Regions from separate parts of the Streptomyces sp. bgisy159 genome, predicted to be linked through region 2. Evidence: riboswitches for the same ligand, from Rfam matches in the RefSeq annotation. Region 2 holds a riboswitch; each other region holds the start of a gene.

Region 1 (3,391 bases), on a different contig from region 2:
ACCGCTGTGATCTTCACGTGATCTGCGCGGCATGAACTTGTGACAAGTGATCGTCTGCCTATACGTTCACTCGTCAATGCGACGGGGTAGGCAGCGCACCCGCCGCGTGGGTCACCGCTGTCTTGAGAAAGGCCTTCGCATGCTCTCCGGGAACGGTCGTCACCGTCGCCCCCGCCAGGCTCCGGCCCTCCTCGTCGCGGCCGGGGTGACCGGGTCCGCCATCGCCATCCCGTTGCTCGGCGCCTCCGGCGCCAGCGCGGCCGACGGCACGGTGTGGGACAAGGTGGCGGAGTGTGAGACCGGCGGCTCGTGGAGTGCCGACGAGGGCAACGGCGAGTACGGCGGACTCAGCCTCACCCAGGACGACTGGGAGGCGTACGGCGGTCTGGCCTACGCGCCCAGCGCCGACATGGCCAGCCGCAGCCAGCAGATCGCGGTCGCGCAGAAGCTGCTCGCCGCCGAGGGGATCGGCGCCTGGGGCACCTGTGGACTGACCTCCGGGCTCACCCAGCAGAACGGCGCGGTCTCCGTGGACACCGGCGTGGCCGCGGACTCCTCGACCGGCGGCCTGTCGGACTCCGGTAAGAGTTCGCCCGGTTCGCCCGGTTCGTCTGGCTCATCAGGCAAGTCATCGAATGCCGATGGCTCAGTCCATTCATCCGGTTCGTCTGCTTCATCTCCTTCCAGCGGCTCGACCGGTACGCCCGGTTCATCCAGCTCCTCCGGTTCCTCCACCTCCGCCGGGGTGTCCGGCGACGGGTCGGGGTCACCGTCCGACGGCCCGGCTGCCGGTTCGTCGGCCGGCCCCTCCGCTGACAATGGGGCACCTTCGGGCTCTTCGTCCGGTACGGCGGAAAACTCCCCGGAGTCCGATGTGTCCGCCTCTGGTGAACCCGGGGCCGCTGGCGGGCGTGCGTCCGACGGCTCGTCCTCGATCGCGCCGGATGGGGGCGACCCGGACAACTCGGGGCAGTACGCGGGCACCTGGAGCCTTGTCGACACCGGCTCGATCGGCACCGGGCGGCATCGCGGCGTCCCCGCCGAGGAGTCCGTACAGGGCGCCGCCCGGGAGTCCGGCGAAGGCGCCGCGGACGGATCCTCGTACGTGGTCCGCGACGGCGACACGCTCGCCTCCATCGCCGACTCCCTTGAGGTCACCGGCGGATGGCATGCGCTCTATGACGGCAACAGGGACGTCATCGGGCCCGACCCGAGTCACATCGTCCCCGGTCAGACCCTGTCTGTCGGTAGCGAATAGGGCGAAAACGCAAGGGAGTTCACGCCCCACTTCACTCCATAATGTCCGGTTTGGTGAAAGTGTGGGATGAGTCTCAGAAGTGCTGATCGTCTTTGAAATTCCGCCGAGCGCCTGTCTACGGTCGTGACCGCTCGGCAACCCGAGCCCCGGCCGTCGCAACGCCGAATCCTGCCAGCGGCTGCCCGGGAACAGTCGTCGCGTCAAGCGCCGCAGGCAGGAGCGGGGGACCCAAGGTAAGCGCCGTGCCCGGCAGTTGCGCCGGAGCGGCTAGGGGTGGAGCCGAGCCTCCCAGGAGGCCCGGCCGGGCAACTCAACCGGCCCGAACCCGACAGCTCACCTCGCAGGCGTCGGTGAGGGGATCGATCCATGCTGTTTTCCGGCAAGGGCAAGCACCGCCGTCCGTCCAAGACCGCTCGTGCCATCGCCGTCGTCGGCGTCACCGGCGCCGCCGCCGTGGCCGCCCCGCTGATGGCGGCCGGCAGCGCCTCCGCCGCCACCGCCTCCGAGTGGGACGCCGTCGCCCAGTGCGAGTCCGGCGGCAACTGGTCCATCAACACCGGGAACGGGTACTACGGCGGCCTGCAGTTCGCCTCCTCCACCTGGGCCGCGTACGGCGGCACGCAGTACGCCCCGCGTGCCGATCTCGCCACCAAGTCCCAGCAGATAGCCGTCGCCGAGAAGGTCCTCGCGGGCCAGGGTAAGGGCGCCTGGCCGGTCTGCGGCGTCGGCCTGTCCGGTGCCTCCTACACCGGCGACTCCGGCTCGGGCACCGGCAGCAGCGCGGGCACCACCCGCTCCACCGGCGAGCAGGGCACCTCCCGCTCCGCCGAGCGCCCCGCGCCGAAGCCCAAGAGCGCCCCCAAGACCCAGAAGAGCCACAAGACGGTCACCACCCCGACCGGCAAGAAGGTCCAGAAGGGCGACGGCGAGTACAAGGTCGTCAAGGGTGACACCCTCAGCAGCATCGCCGCGAAGCACCACGTCGAGGGCGGCTGGCAGAAGCTGTTCCAGCTGAACAAGGACATCGTCGAGGACGCCGACCTGATCTACCCGGGTCAGCAGCTCCACCTGAAGTGACGAGCGGCCGCCCGGGCGGCCCCGCACCTCGTCCCGGCTCCCCGCCCCGGCGCGTCATCCCCCGTACGCGCCGGGGCGGGGTTTTGCGCGCCCGCCCCTCGCCCCGGCTCACCCTCCTATTTGACTCCCTGTTCACCCCCCCTTTGTTCCGGGTGGGAACAATGGGTACCGTCAGACCTTGTCCACGGGACGGTCGGTCGGCTGGCCGATGGCCCGGAGACGGTTAGGCTCTAGTCGCACGGCCCACGTGGCCCCGCACTTTCAGCGTCACATCCCAAGAAGGAGATGCTCGTGCCGTCCATCGACGTCGTCGTAGCCCGGGAAATCCTGGACTCCCGAGGCAACCCCACGGTCGAGGTCGAGGTCGGCCTCGACGACGGCAGCACGGGTCGTGCCGCCGTCCCGTCCGGCGCCTCCACCGGTGCCTTCGAGGCCATCGAGCTGCGCGACGGTGACCCCAACCGCTACCAGGGCAAGGGCGTCGAGAAGGCCGTCCTGGCGGTCATCGAGCAGATCGGCCCGGAGCTCGTCGGCTACGACGCCACCGAGCAGCGCCTGATCGACCAGGCGATGTTCGACCTGGACGCCACCGACAACAAGGGCTCGCTCGGCGCCAACGCCATCCTCGGTGTCTCGCTCGCCGTCGCCCACGCCGCCTCCGAGGCCAGCGACCTGCCGCTCTTCCGCTACCTGGGCGGTCCGAACGCGCACCTGCTGCCGGTGCCGATGATGAACATCCTGAACGGCGGCTCGCACGCCGACTCCAACGTGGACATCCAGGAGTTCATGATCGCCCCGATCGGCGCGGAGTCCTTCTCCGAGGCCCTGCGCTGGGGTACCGAGGTCTACCACACCCTGAAGAAGGTCCTGAAGAACAAGGGCCTGTCCACCGGCCTCGGCGACGAGGGCGGCTTCGCCCCGAACCTCGGCTCCAACCGCGAGGCCCTCGACCTCATCCTGGAGGCGATCAAGGAGGCCGGCTACACCCCGGGCGAGCAGATCGCCCTGGCGCTGGACGTCGCCGCGTCCGAGTTCTACAAGGACGGCTCCTACACC
Region 2 (3,391 bases):
ACCTCGACCCCACGGCCCACTTCTGGCACACCGGCGGCGACAGGGTCGTCTACACGACGGACAAGGGTGCCGAGACCGCCGGGCGGGCCGGGCTCGCCGCCGACATCGTCCCGCTCGGCCCCGACCTCGACTGGCGCCGCGTCCTGGAGCACCTGCACGACGAGCGCGGCGTACGCCGCCTCATGGTCGAGGGCGGCGGAACCGTCCACACCCAGCTCCTGCAGCAGGGCCTCGCCGACGAACTCCAGCTGGTCCTCGCCCCGCTCTTCGTCGGTGACCCGGGCGCGCCCCGCCTCTTCGGCCCCGGCGTCTACCAGCCCGGCCGGCTGCGGCTCGTGGAGACCCGCCGGATCGAGGACGTCGTGCTCATGCGCTACGAGCCCACCGCACCCGGCACCGGCACCGTCCCCACCGCGGCGGACCACCACTGGCTCGCCCTCGCCTGCGAACTCGCGGAGCGGTGCCCGCCGTCGCCGTCCGCGTTCAGCGTGGGCGCGGTGGTCGTGGCCGCCGACGGCACCGAACTCGCCCGCGGGCACTCCCGCGAGGCCGGCGACCCCGTCGCGCACGCCGAGGAGGCCGCCCTGGCCAAGATCGACCGGGACGACGCCCGCCTGGCCACGGCCACCGTGTACAGCAGCCTGGAACCCTGCACCCACCGCGCCTCCCGCCCCACTCCCTGCGCCCGGCTGGTGCTGGCGGCCGGAGTGCGCCGGGTGGTGACGGCCTGGCGTGAGCCGGACACCTTCGTGGCGGCGGCCGACGGCGCCGGGCAGCTCACGGCGCTGGGCGCGGACGTCGTCGTACTCCCCGAGCACGAGGCCCGGGCGAAGCGGCCGAACCGCCATCTCCTCGGGTGACGCCCGGCATGGCGCACCCCGGCCGACCCGTCGGCCGACCCGTCTCCGACCAGCGGAAACCAACCGTTTGGCTTTCTGCCCCCGGCATGACGTACACTCGAGACACAACGACGCGGGGTGGAGCAGCTCGGTAGCTCGCTGGGCTCATAACCCAGAGGTCGCAGGTTCAAATCCTGTCCCCGCTACTGAAGGCCGAGGGCCGGAATCCGAGAGGGTTCCGGCCCTCGGTGTTTTCGGCAGCCGTCCCTCCTCCTGCCCCTTCTTCACGTTCTGTCATCAGGCGACCGCCCTGCGCATAACATCTGAGTCACCATCAAAATCCGTGTGACTGCTGAGGTCGGTGCGGATCACGCCGACGGCGAGTCAACTCGCCCCATTTGGGCCGTTCATGGGCCTAAAGTCCAGGCCAAAAAGTCGTGATGATCAAGCGGAACGGCTTGGAAACCCGCCCTCGGGTCTATTAACGTTCGATAACGCAGCGCGGTCGTCCCAGCCGTCACAAGAGGCGGCTCCGTGCGCACGCGCCGAATCCCGCAAGGGAACCGGGGAACCACCACCTTGGGGTGAATCACGCGGAAACCGCCGCGAGCAGCGGCCGGTATACGCGCGTAGGAGACCTTCCCGCTCCGAACCCGTCAGCTAACCCGGTAGGCGACGGAAGGAAAGGAGTACGCCCGCGTGGCGTCCAACCGGCCTGCCCCAGAAGCCCCGTCCGTGCCCGGCCCGCGTCTCACCGAGACGTTCGGCTACGGCGGCCACCGCAGCGACGAGGGCCCCTGGGAGGAGTGGAACCCCACCGCGGATTCCATTCGCCCGGTGCGCGGCCGGCACCGCGTCGCCAAGCAGCGCGGCGGTGGGTTCGCCCGCAGCTCCACCGTGCTCGGCGTCGGCGTCATAGCCGCCGTCAGCGCCGGCGGTATGGCCAGCGCCAACACCGGCAAGCCGCCGGTCGCCATCTCCCTGCCCGACCTGCCGGGTGTCGGCTCGCTGATCTCCGACGACGGCGGCTCGGACGACACCGACGCCGACGACGGCGCCGCGCTCAGCAGCCTGGCCGCCCCCGCGGCCGACGCCGCCCAGGGCTCCGCCGACGCCGGCGAGGCGCTGCGCAACCGGATCATGGCGCAGGCCGAGTCGCAGCAGAGCCAGGTCGAGACCAAGGCCCAGGCCGCCGCGCAGGCCGCGGTCGCCAAGGCGGAGGCCGAGGCCGTCGCCAAGGCCGAGGAGGAGGCCGAGGCCGCCGCCGAGGCCGCCAAGAAGAAGGCGGCGGAGGAAGCCGCGCGCAAGGCCGAGCAGGAGCGACTCGCCCGGCTCGCCAAGCAGTTCACGCTGCCGACCTCCTCGTACACCATCACCTCGACCTTCGGTCAGGCCGGCGCCTACTGGTCCTCCGGGTACCACACCGGCCTCGACTTCGCCGCGCCCACGGGCACGCTCCTCAAGGCCATCCACAGCGGCACGATCACCTTCGCCGGCTGGGACGGTTCCTACGGCTACAAGACCGTCCTCACGCTCGACGACGGCACGGAGCTCTGGTACGCCCACCAGTCGTCGATCAGCGTGAGCGTGGGGCAGAAGGTGTCCACGGGCGAGGTCATCGGCCGCGTGGGCGCGACCGGCAACGTCACCGGCGCCCACCTGCACCTGGAGGTCCACCCCGACGGTGCGGCGAGCGGCATCGACCCGGCGGCGTGGCTGCGCGGCAAGGGCCTGTCCGTCTGATCTGACGCCCGGCGGGGCGGTGACGGACCGGTGGGCGCGGTGGACGGGACGTGAGCGTGGTCGGCGGGGCGTGTGCGAGGTCGGCGGGCCATGGGTGCGGTCGGCGGCCATGAGTGCGGTCGGTGGAATCAGCGGCTCCGAGTGATCGTTGCACTGATACATGACTTCTCTGCGCAAGCTCGGCAACTCCGACCTCGCCGTCTCCCCGCTCGCCCTGGGCGGCAACGTATTCGGCTGGACCGCCGACGAGGCGGCCTCCTTCGCCGTACTGGACGCCTACACGGCGGCCGGCGGTAACTTCCTCGACACCGCCGACTCCTACTCCGCGTGGGTCGACGGCAACAGCGGCGGCGAGTCCGAGACGGTCATCGGCAAGTGGCTCAGGGCGCGCGGCAACCGTGACGACGTGGTGATCGCGACCAAGGTGAGCCAGCACCCCGAGTACCGGGGGCTGTCCGCCGCCACGATCAAGGCGGCCGCCGACGCCTCGCTGCGGCGCCTGGGCACCGACCGTATCGACCTCTACTACACGCACTTCGACCAGCCCGACACCCCGGTCGAGGAGATCATCGGCGCACTGGACGAACTGGTGCGGGCCGGCAAGGTCCGGCACATCGCGGCCTCCAACATCGGGCCCGGGCGGCTGCGGCAGTCCCTGGACTTCTCCGACCGCGAGGGCCTGGCCCGCTACGTCGCCCTCCAGCCGCACTACAACCTGGTCTCCCGTGACACGTACGAGGGGGCCCTGCGGGACCTCGCCGCCGCGGAGGGCCTGGCCGCGGTGCCGTACTTCGCGCTCGCGTCCGGCT
Region 3 (3,391 bases), on a different contig from region 2:
GCCGCCTTGCCGTCGCCCAGGATGCCGCGCAGTTGCTCGATGTCCCCGTCGCGGACCATCTTCCAGAACTCCGCGCCGTCGGCCGGGTCCGACAGCGGCAGGTTCACATTGCGCACGCCCGGCAGTTCGACGTCCGGGCCCTCCAGCTTCTGGTCCGCCGCGTTGCGGAAGTCGAAGACGGTGTGCAGACCCAGCTTGCCCAGGAACGCCGCGTCCTCGTCGGTCGCGTGCGCCAGGTGGCCGCTGCGGAACAGTACGCCGTGCCGCACCCGCCGACCGTCCGCGGTCGGCAGCCCGCCCACGTCACGGAAGTTGCGTACGCCTGCCAGTCGGTGCTCGGTCGACGGGATCTGCTGCGTCACGGGGGCTCCCTCCCTGTCGCTCCCGGTCGGCGCGGCTCACGGGTGGGCCGACGGGACGCTCTCGACCTTACGGCATCGCTCGCCTGGGGCAACGGGTTGTCCACAGGCGTGCGGAGGCGTCATGGCGGCGTCAGGAGTTGTCCACAGGCCGGTGCCCGAGCGCTCCGCCAGATCGCGGAAGACGGCCGGACGGCGCTGCTCTCGCGGTCCACGCGTGGTTACGCCCTGCGGCTGACCGGGGACGGTAAGTCGCTTCACTGGCTCCGGTCGCAGCGACACGGCGAACCCGCTCCGGCGGTCCGGCTGTGCGGGCCGCACTCCACGGCGTCGTGCGAATGCCGCGAAATGGGTGAAATGCGCCGAGAGGTGCTGTCGCGTCCCAGTCTGCGGACCGGGCTGCGGGTGACTTCGAAGTGGTGGTTGTCCTGCTGCGTCGCATCTGAGTGCTCTGTCCTAATTAACACTTTATAGCTTCTTTCGCTCCAACTCGTCGTGCAGGAGCGAAAGCTGGAGCCGCGTCACGTGAGCATCGTCATACCGGTGACCGAGTGTTGCGCGTCATGTCCACGTAATGCAGTTCTCTTTCAAGGTGATTCATCGGAATGGCCGTCGCTTTGTTGCACGCAGGGTGACGGGGAATTCCCTCCGGAACGCGAAGGAAAGGCACCGTCGGTGCAACCTCTGCTTGTTTCCGCACGTCGTGGTCGCTTACGTTCACCACCGATCCGGACGGACGCCTAATCCTGCCGCCGCCCGGAGCCCGCACCCACCCACCCGTGTACGGCAGGAGCGGGGGACCCACAGGTTTCACCGCCTGTTCCGGTTCCCGGAACGGCTAGGGGTAAAGCAGCGCCCTCGGCGCGGCCGGGCATCTCCAGCCCGCACCCGACAGCTCACCTCGCAGGCGCCGGAGAGGAATTCGCCATGCCCGCGAAGGGTAAGCACCGCCGTCCGAAGGCCCAGCGCCTCACCCGTTCCCTCGCCGTCGCCGGAACCGGCGGCGCGGCTCTCGCCCTTCCGCTGTTCGGCGCGACCGGCGCCCACGCGGCGACGAACGAGTCGGTCGCCTCGGTCGCCGAGAAGGCCGTCACGGCCGTGCCGGTCGCGCAGAAGGCCGCCGCCCAGCAGACCGCCGCCGAGAAGGGCGCGGAGAAGAAGGCCGCCGCGCGGATCTACACCGTCCGCTCCGGTGACTACCTTTCCAAGATCGCGAACGAGCAGCGGGTCAGCGGCGGCTGGCAGCGGCTCTACCGCGACAACCGCGAGGCCGTCGGCGACGACCCGTCGCTGATCCACCCCGGCCTGAAGCTGTCGATCGGCAAGAAGGCCGCGTCGACGGACGGCGCCGCGAAGAAGCCGGCGAAGACCGCCCCCAAGAAGGCGTCGAAGTCGTCGAAGACCACCGCCTCGAAGTCGTCGAAGAGCACCGCGTCGAAGTCCTCGAAGCCCTCCGAGTCGGCGGCGTCCGCCAAGGCGTCGACCACGACGCAGGCCGCCACGTCCGCCGGCGGGTTCTCCGCACCCGTCTCCGGCGCCACCGTCGGCACCGCGTACCGCACCGCCGGCAGCATGTGGTCCAGCGGCTACCACACCGGTGTCGACTTCGTCGTCCCGACCGGTACCTCCCTCAAGGCCGTCGGCGCGGGCACGGTCGTCTCCGCGGGCTGGGGCGGCGCGTACGGCAACCAGGTCGTCATCCGGCTCGCCGACGGCTATTACGCCCAGTACGCCCACCTCTCCTCGCTGTCCGTCTCGGCCGGGCAGTCGGTGAGCGCCGGCCAGCAGGTCGGCCTGTCGGGCGCGACCGGCAACGTGACCGGCCCGCACCTGCACTTCGAGATCCGCACCACGCCGAACTACGGCTCGGACATCGACCCCGTCGCCTACCTGCGCTCGCACGGCGTCTCCGTCGGCTGACCCCCGCTGCCGAAGGCCGGACCCCGATCCCCTGGGTCCGGCCTTCGGTGTACCCGGGGCCGGGTTCCGGCCTCGGTATTCCCCGCTTGACGAAGTATTGGGACGTGGCTTATCTCACCGTCCGTCAATCCCTGCCTACGGTCGCGTAGGTCACATTCCACGGTGAATCATGAACTGCTGTGGCAGACGATTCGAAGAGTGACAGCAGATCAGTGATCGGGTCGTACGTGGCGGTGGGGGACAGCTTCACCGAGGGCGTCGGCGACCCCGGCCCCGACGGAGCGTTCGTCGGCTGGGCCGACCGGCTCGCGGTGCTCCTCGCCGACCGGCGGCCCGAGGGCGACTTCCGCTACACCAACCTCGCCGTCCGCGGGAAACTGCTCGACCAGATCATGGCGGACCAGCTCCCGCGCGCCGTCGAACTGGCCCCGGACCTGGTGTCGTTCTGCGCGGGTGGAAACGACATCATCCGCCCCGGCACCGACCCCGACGAGGTCGCCGAGCGGTTCGAACGCGCCGTGGCGGCGCTGACCGGGACGGCAGGCAAGGTACTGGTGACCACCGGCTTCGACACCCGCGGCGTCCCGGTGCTCAAGCACCTGCGCGGCAAGATCGCGACCTACAACGGGCATGTGCGCGCCATCGCCGACCGGTACGGCTGTCCGGTGCTCGACCTGTGGTCGCTGAGGTCCGTGCAGGACCGCCGGGCCTGGGACGACGACCGGCTCCATCTGTCCCCCGAGGGCCACACGCGCGTGGCGCTGCGCGCCGGGCAGGCCCTCGGCCTGCGGGTGCCGGCCGACCCGGAGCAGCCCTGGCCCCCGCTGCCGCCGCGCGGCACCCTTGAGGTCCGCAAGGACGACGTCCAGTGGGCCCGCGAGTATCTGGTGCCGTGGATCGGGCGACGACTGCGCGGGGAGTCCTCCGGCGACCACGTGACCGCCAAGGGCGCGCTGTCGCCCGACGACATCAGGATGCGGATCGCCGCCGTCGCCTGACGGCGGCGATCCCGCCCGGGAGCGCCGCCGACCGGTGCCGCTCCCGGGCGCCGTCGGCGGCCGCTCCCGCCCGCGACCGGTCGCTCCCGCCCGCGACCGGTCAGCGCGGCTGTG
Region 4 (3,391 bases), on a different contig from region 2:
ATCATGCCCATCGGGAACACCGTCGCCCAGCGGCGCACGTCGTAGCGCGGGCGCGGCCACGCCGCCTCGGCGGCCAGCAGCACGGCGTACCAGCACAGGGCGAGCACCAGCAGGGCCGCGGTGACGGTGCGCAGGACGCCCGTGTCGTCGGCGTTCCACAGGCGCAGACCGGTGTCGTCGGCGCTGAGCAGATTGGCGCCCGCGAGTGCGGAGGTCGACAGCCCCCCGGCGGCCACCCAGTGGTCCCCGGCGCCGGTGGCGATCTCCCGGAAGTCGAAATGGGCCAGAGCGAAGGCGTAGAGCCCGAGGCCCAGCCAGAACACCACGAGCGCCGCGTGCGCGAGCCAGGCCAGGCCCTGCGCCCGGGCGAGCGTCGCGCCGAGCGCGGCGAGCGCCTGCGTGGCCACGGTGCACAGGAACACCGAGCCCGGCATGCGGTCCCGCCGGTGCCGCACGACGTCCACGAGGAGCACCGGCCACCACAGCACCGCCAGCGCCAGCAGAGCCCCGGCGAGCGTGTGCCGGCCCATCGCGGAGAACCGGGTCCCGAGCACCGCCGTCGCGGCCACGGCGGTGAGCGCGCCCGGCGTGCCCGCCTCGGCCAGCCACCGCTTGCGGTCCCACAGCAGCCGCGCGGTGAAGTCCGCCGCCAGCAGTGCCCACGCGAGCGACGCTGTCGCCAACGCGATCAGCGACAGCGTGTCGTAACCGGTCAGGTCCAGCCCGACCGACACGATGCCGGTCGCCATGACGGCGGCCCCGGCCGCCGGCGGACGCCGCCCCCACCGGTCGTACAGCGATGTGATCGTCCCGGACATGCACCGATGCTACGGACCCCGCTCCGACGCCGGAGTGGGGCGCGCACGCGGGCGGCGACAAAAACGGCCGGGCCGGGGGAGACCGGGAGCGGTCAGGCCGGGCGGACCACGCTGTGGATCGAGGACTCGCCGTCGTAGTAGATGGACTCCTCACGGACGTACGCGCCGGGCTTCGGGGCGTGGATCATCATGCCGTTGCCGATGTAGAGGCCGACGTGGCTGATGTCGCCGTAGAAGAAGACGAGGTCACCAGGCTGGGCCTGGGACAGGGGGACCGTGGTGCCGGCCTCGACCTGGTCCCAGGTGGTGCGCGGGAGAGTGACGTCGGCGGCTTTCCAGGCGGCCTGGGTGAGGCCGGAGCAGTCGTAGGAGTCGGGCCCGGTGGCGCCCCAGACGTAGGGCTTGCCGACCTGCGCGCGGGCGAAGGCGAGAGCCTTCTCGGCCTTCGTGGTGTACGAGGAGTCGGTGGCCGGAGCGGCCGCCGTCGAGCCCGAGGTGTCCGCGGTGGAGCCGGCCGGCGTCGAGGTGTCCTGCTGGGCGGCCGCCTGTCGGGCCGCTTCCTCGGCCGCCTGCCGCTCGGCCAGCTCCGCGGCCTTGCGGGCGGCCTCCTCCCGCTTCTGCCGCTCGATCTCGGCGAGCCGGGCCTTCTCCTGCGCCGTCAGCTCCGCCAGCAGTTCGCGCGCGTCGCCGAGCTTCTTCTGGACGGTGGCCTTGGCGGTCTTGAGCTCGTTCTGCGTCTCGGTCAGCGTCTGCAGGCTCTGCGACGCCTCCCGGCGCTTGCGCATCGTCTCCGACTGCTCGGTGATGTAGTCGTCGACCGCGTCCTTCTGACGGTCGGTCATCCGGTTCATCAGCTGGGACTGGTCGAAGTAGTCCTGCGCGGAGTCCGCGAGCAGGAAGGTCGCGGTGTCCGGCACGGCCGCACCGGTGCGGTACTGCGCGGCCGCGTAGGAACCCAGCTCCTCGCGGGCCGCGTTGAGCTTCTGGGTGCGCTGGGCGACGTCGTCCAGAAGGGTGTCGACCTGCTTGCGCTGCTTGGCCGTCCGCTCCTTGGCGGCGTTGTACTTCTCGGTGGCCGACTCCGCCTGCCGGTACAGGTCGTCGACCTTCTTCTCGACCTCCTCCAGGCTGGGTCTGCCGTCGTCGGAGGGCGCGGCGTTCGCCGTCTGGGAGAGCAGGGCCACGGAGGTCAGGGCGGCGGTGGCGAGGGCGGGGGTGCGGATCCCGGCCACGCGCGAACCGGCGGAACGCGGCTTGCGGTGCTGCGACGCCAAGGGAGGCGACTCCTTCCATGTTCCGCCTACCGAGTTAGCTGTCGGGTTCGGGCGGACGATCGGAAGGGTTGCCCTACGGCTCGTTCCCGGGAGGGGAGGCGGGCCGATTCACCCCAAGGTCGGTGGGTCCCCGGCTCCGGTCGCCATGAGGGGCGCGCCGGACTCGGCGGAGGCCGCGCGGCCCGGCGACGTTCGCCGGTGGGGGTCGTACGGCCCGCCCGCACGGTAGCCAACCGGTGTGGCCCCTGTGAAGGTTGATGGGTGATATGCCCGATACATTTTCGTGACCTTCTTCGTCCGGCTTCGGACGGTCACGGTGAGGCCCCGTTCGGTGAGGTGGGCGGCGCGCGCGTCAGGTGGTGAGGATCCTCACCCCCGACGCCGATGTTCCGGTACGGCGGCCGGTTGTCAGTGAGGCGCCCTAGACTCGGAGAGCGATGAGCAGCCTCTTTGACGACAGCTTCCTGGCGGACCTCCAGGCCCCCCGCGGGCACGGGGAGGAACCCCCGCCGCCGCCCGAGGACGATCACGCTCCGGAGCAGGTTCCGGACGATCTGTTCGGCGGGAAGTTCGACGTGCCCCCGGACCGGGACACCCACTACCGCGACGGCGCCCCGCGCCCCGCCCTGGACGCCGCCGCGCTGATCGAGGGGCTGAACGACAACCAGCGCGCCGCCGTCGTCCACTCCGGCACCCCGCTGCTCATCGTGGCCGGCGCCGGCTCCGGCAAGACCCGGGTGCTCACCCACCGCATCGCGTACCTGCTCGCCGAGCGGAACGTGCACCCCGGGCAGATCCTCGCGATCACCTTCACCAACAAGGCCGCCGGCGAGATGAAGGAGCGCGTCGAGCACTTGGTCGGCCCGCGCGCGGGCGCCATGTGGGTCATGACTTTCCACAGCGCGTGCGTACGCATCCTGCGCCGGGAGAGCAAGAAGCTCGGCTTCACCTCGTCGTTCTCGATCTACGACGCCGCCGACTCCAAGCGTCTGATGGCCCTGGTCTGCCGGGACCTGGACCTGGACCCGAAGCGCTTCCCGCCCAAGTCGTTCAGCGCCAAGATCAGCAACCTGAAGAACGAGCTGATCGACGAGGAGGACTTCGCCGCCCAGGCCGCCGACGGTTTCGAGAAGACCCTCGCCCAGGCGTACGCGCTCTACCAGTCCCGCCTGCGTGAGGCGAACGCGCTGGACTTCGACGACCTGATCATGACCACGGTCAACCTGCTGCGGGCCTTCCCGGACGTCGCCGAGCACTACCGCCGCCGCTTCCGGCACGTCCTGGTCGACGAGTACCAGG

The links. Region 2 has a riboswitch for cyclic di-AMP ahead of AC3ET3_RS01920 (M23 family metallopeptidase). Riboswitches for the same ligand answer to the same signal wherever they lie in the genome.
Region 1: it holds a riboswitch for cyclic di-AMP, as region 2 does, so the genes downstream of both, AC3ET3_RS11930 (transglycosylase family protein) here and AC3ET3_RS01920 (M23 family metallopeptidase) in region 2, are expected to answer to the same signal.
Region 3: it holds a riboswitch for cyclic di-AMP, as region 2 does, so the genes downstream of both, AC3ET3_RS34790 (M23 family metallopeptidase) here and AC3ET3_RS01920 (M23 family metallopeptidase) in region 2, are expected to answer to the same signal.
Region 4: it holds a riboswitch for cyclic di-AMP, as region 2 does, so the genes downstream of both, AC3ET3_RS02390 (C40 family peptidase) here and AC3ET3_RS01920 (M23 family metallopeptidase) in region 2, are expected to answer to the same signal.

The regions. Positions count from the first base shown of each region.
Region 1 covers NZ_JBYIQX010000009.1:98,275-101,665, forward strand. The annotation lists gene AC3ET3_RS11925 (transglycosylase family protein) at 140-1,258, shown strand; cyclic di-AMP (ydaO/yuaA leader) riboswitch at 1,454-1,620, shown strand; gene AC3ET3_RS11930 (transglycosylase family protein) at 1,625-2,335, shown strand; gene eno (phosphopyruvate hydratase) at 2,627-3,391, shown strand, end outside.
Region 2 covers NZ_JBYIQX010000001.1:401,609-404,999, forward strand. The annotation lists gene AC3ET3_RS01910 (dihydrofolate reductase family protein) at 1-860, shown strand, start outside; tRNA gene AC3ET3_RS01915 (tRNA-Met) at 972-1,045, shown strand; cyclic di-AMP (ydaO/yuaA leader) riboswitch at 1,373-1,531, shown strand; gene AC3ET3_RS01920 (M23 family metallopeptidase) at 1,539-2,582, shown strand; gene AC3ET3_RS01925 (aldo/keto reductase) at 2,743-3,391, shown strand, end outside.
Region 3 covers NZ_JBYIQX010000072.1:12,581-15,971, reverse strand. The annotation lists gene AC3ET3_RS34795 (tyrosine-protein phosphatase) at 1-362, opposite strand, end outside; cyclic di-AMP (ydaO/yuaA leader) riboswitch at 1,120-1,282, shown strand; gene AC3ET3_RS34790 (M23 family metallopeptidase) at 1,287-2,279, shown strand; gene AC3ET3_RS34785 (SGNH/GDSL hydrolase family protein) at 2,492-3,277, shown strand.
Region 4 covers NZ_JBYIQX010000002.1:84,432-87,822, reverse strand. The annotation lists gene AC3ET3_RS02395 (SLAC1 family transporter) at 1-818, opposite strand, end outside; gene AC3ET3_RS02390 (C40 family peptidase) at 911-2,092, opposite strand; cyclic di-AMP (ydaO/yuaA leader) riboswitch at 2,101-2,271, opposite strand; gene pcrA (DNA helicase PcrA) at 2,530-3,391, shown strand, end outside.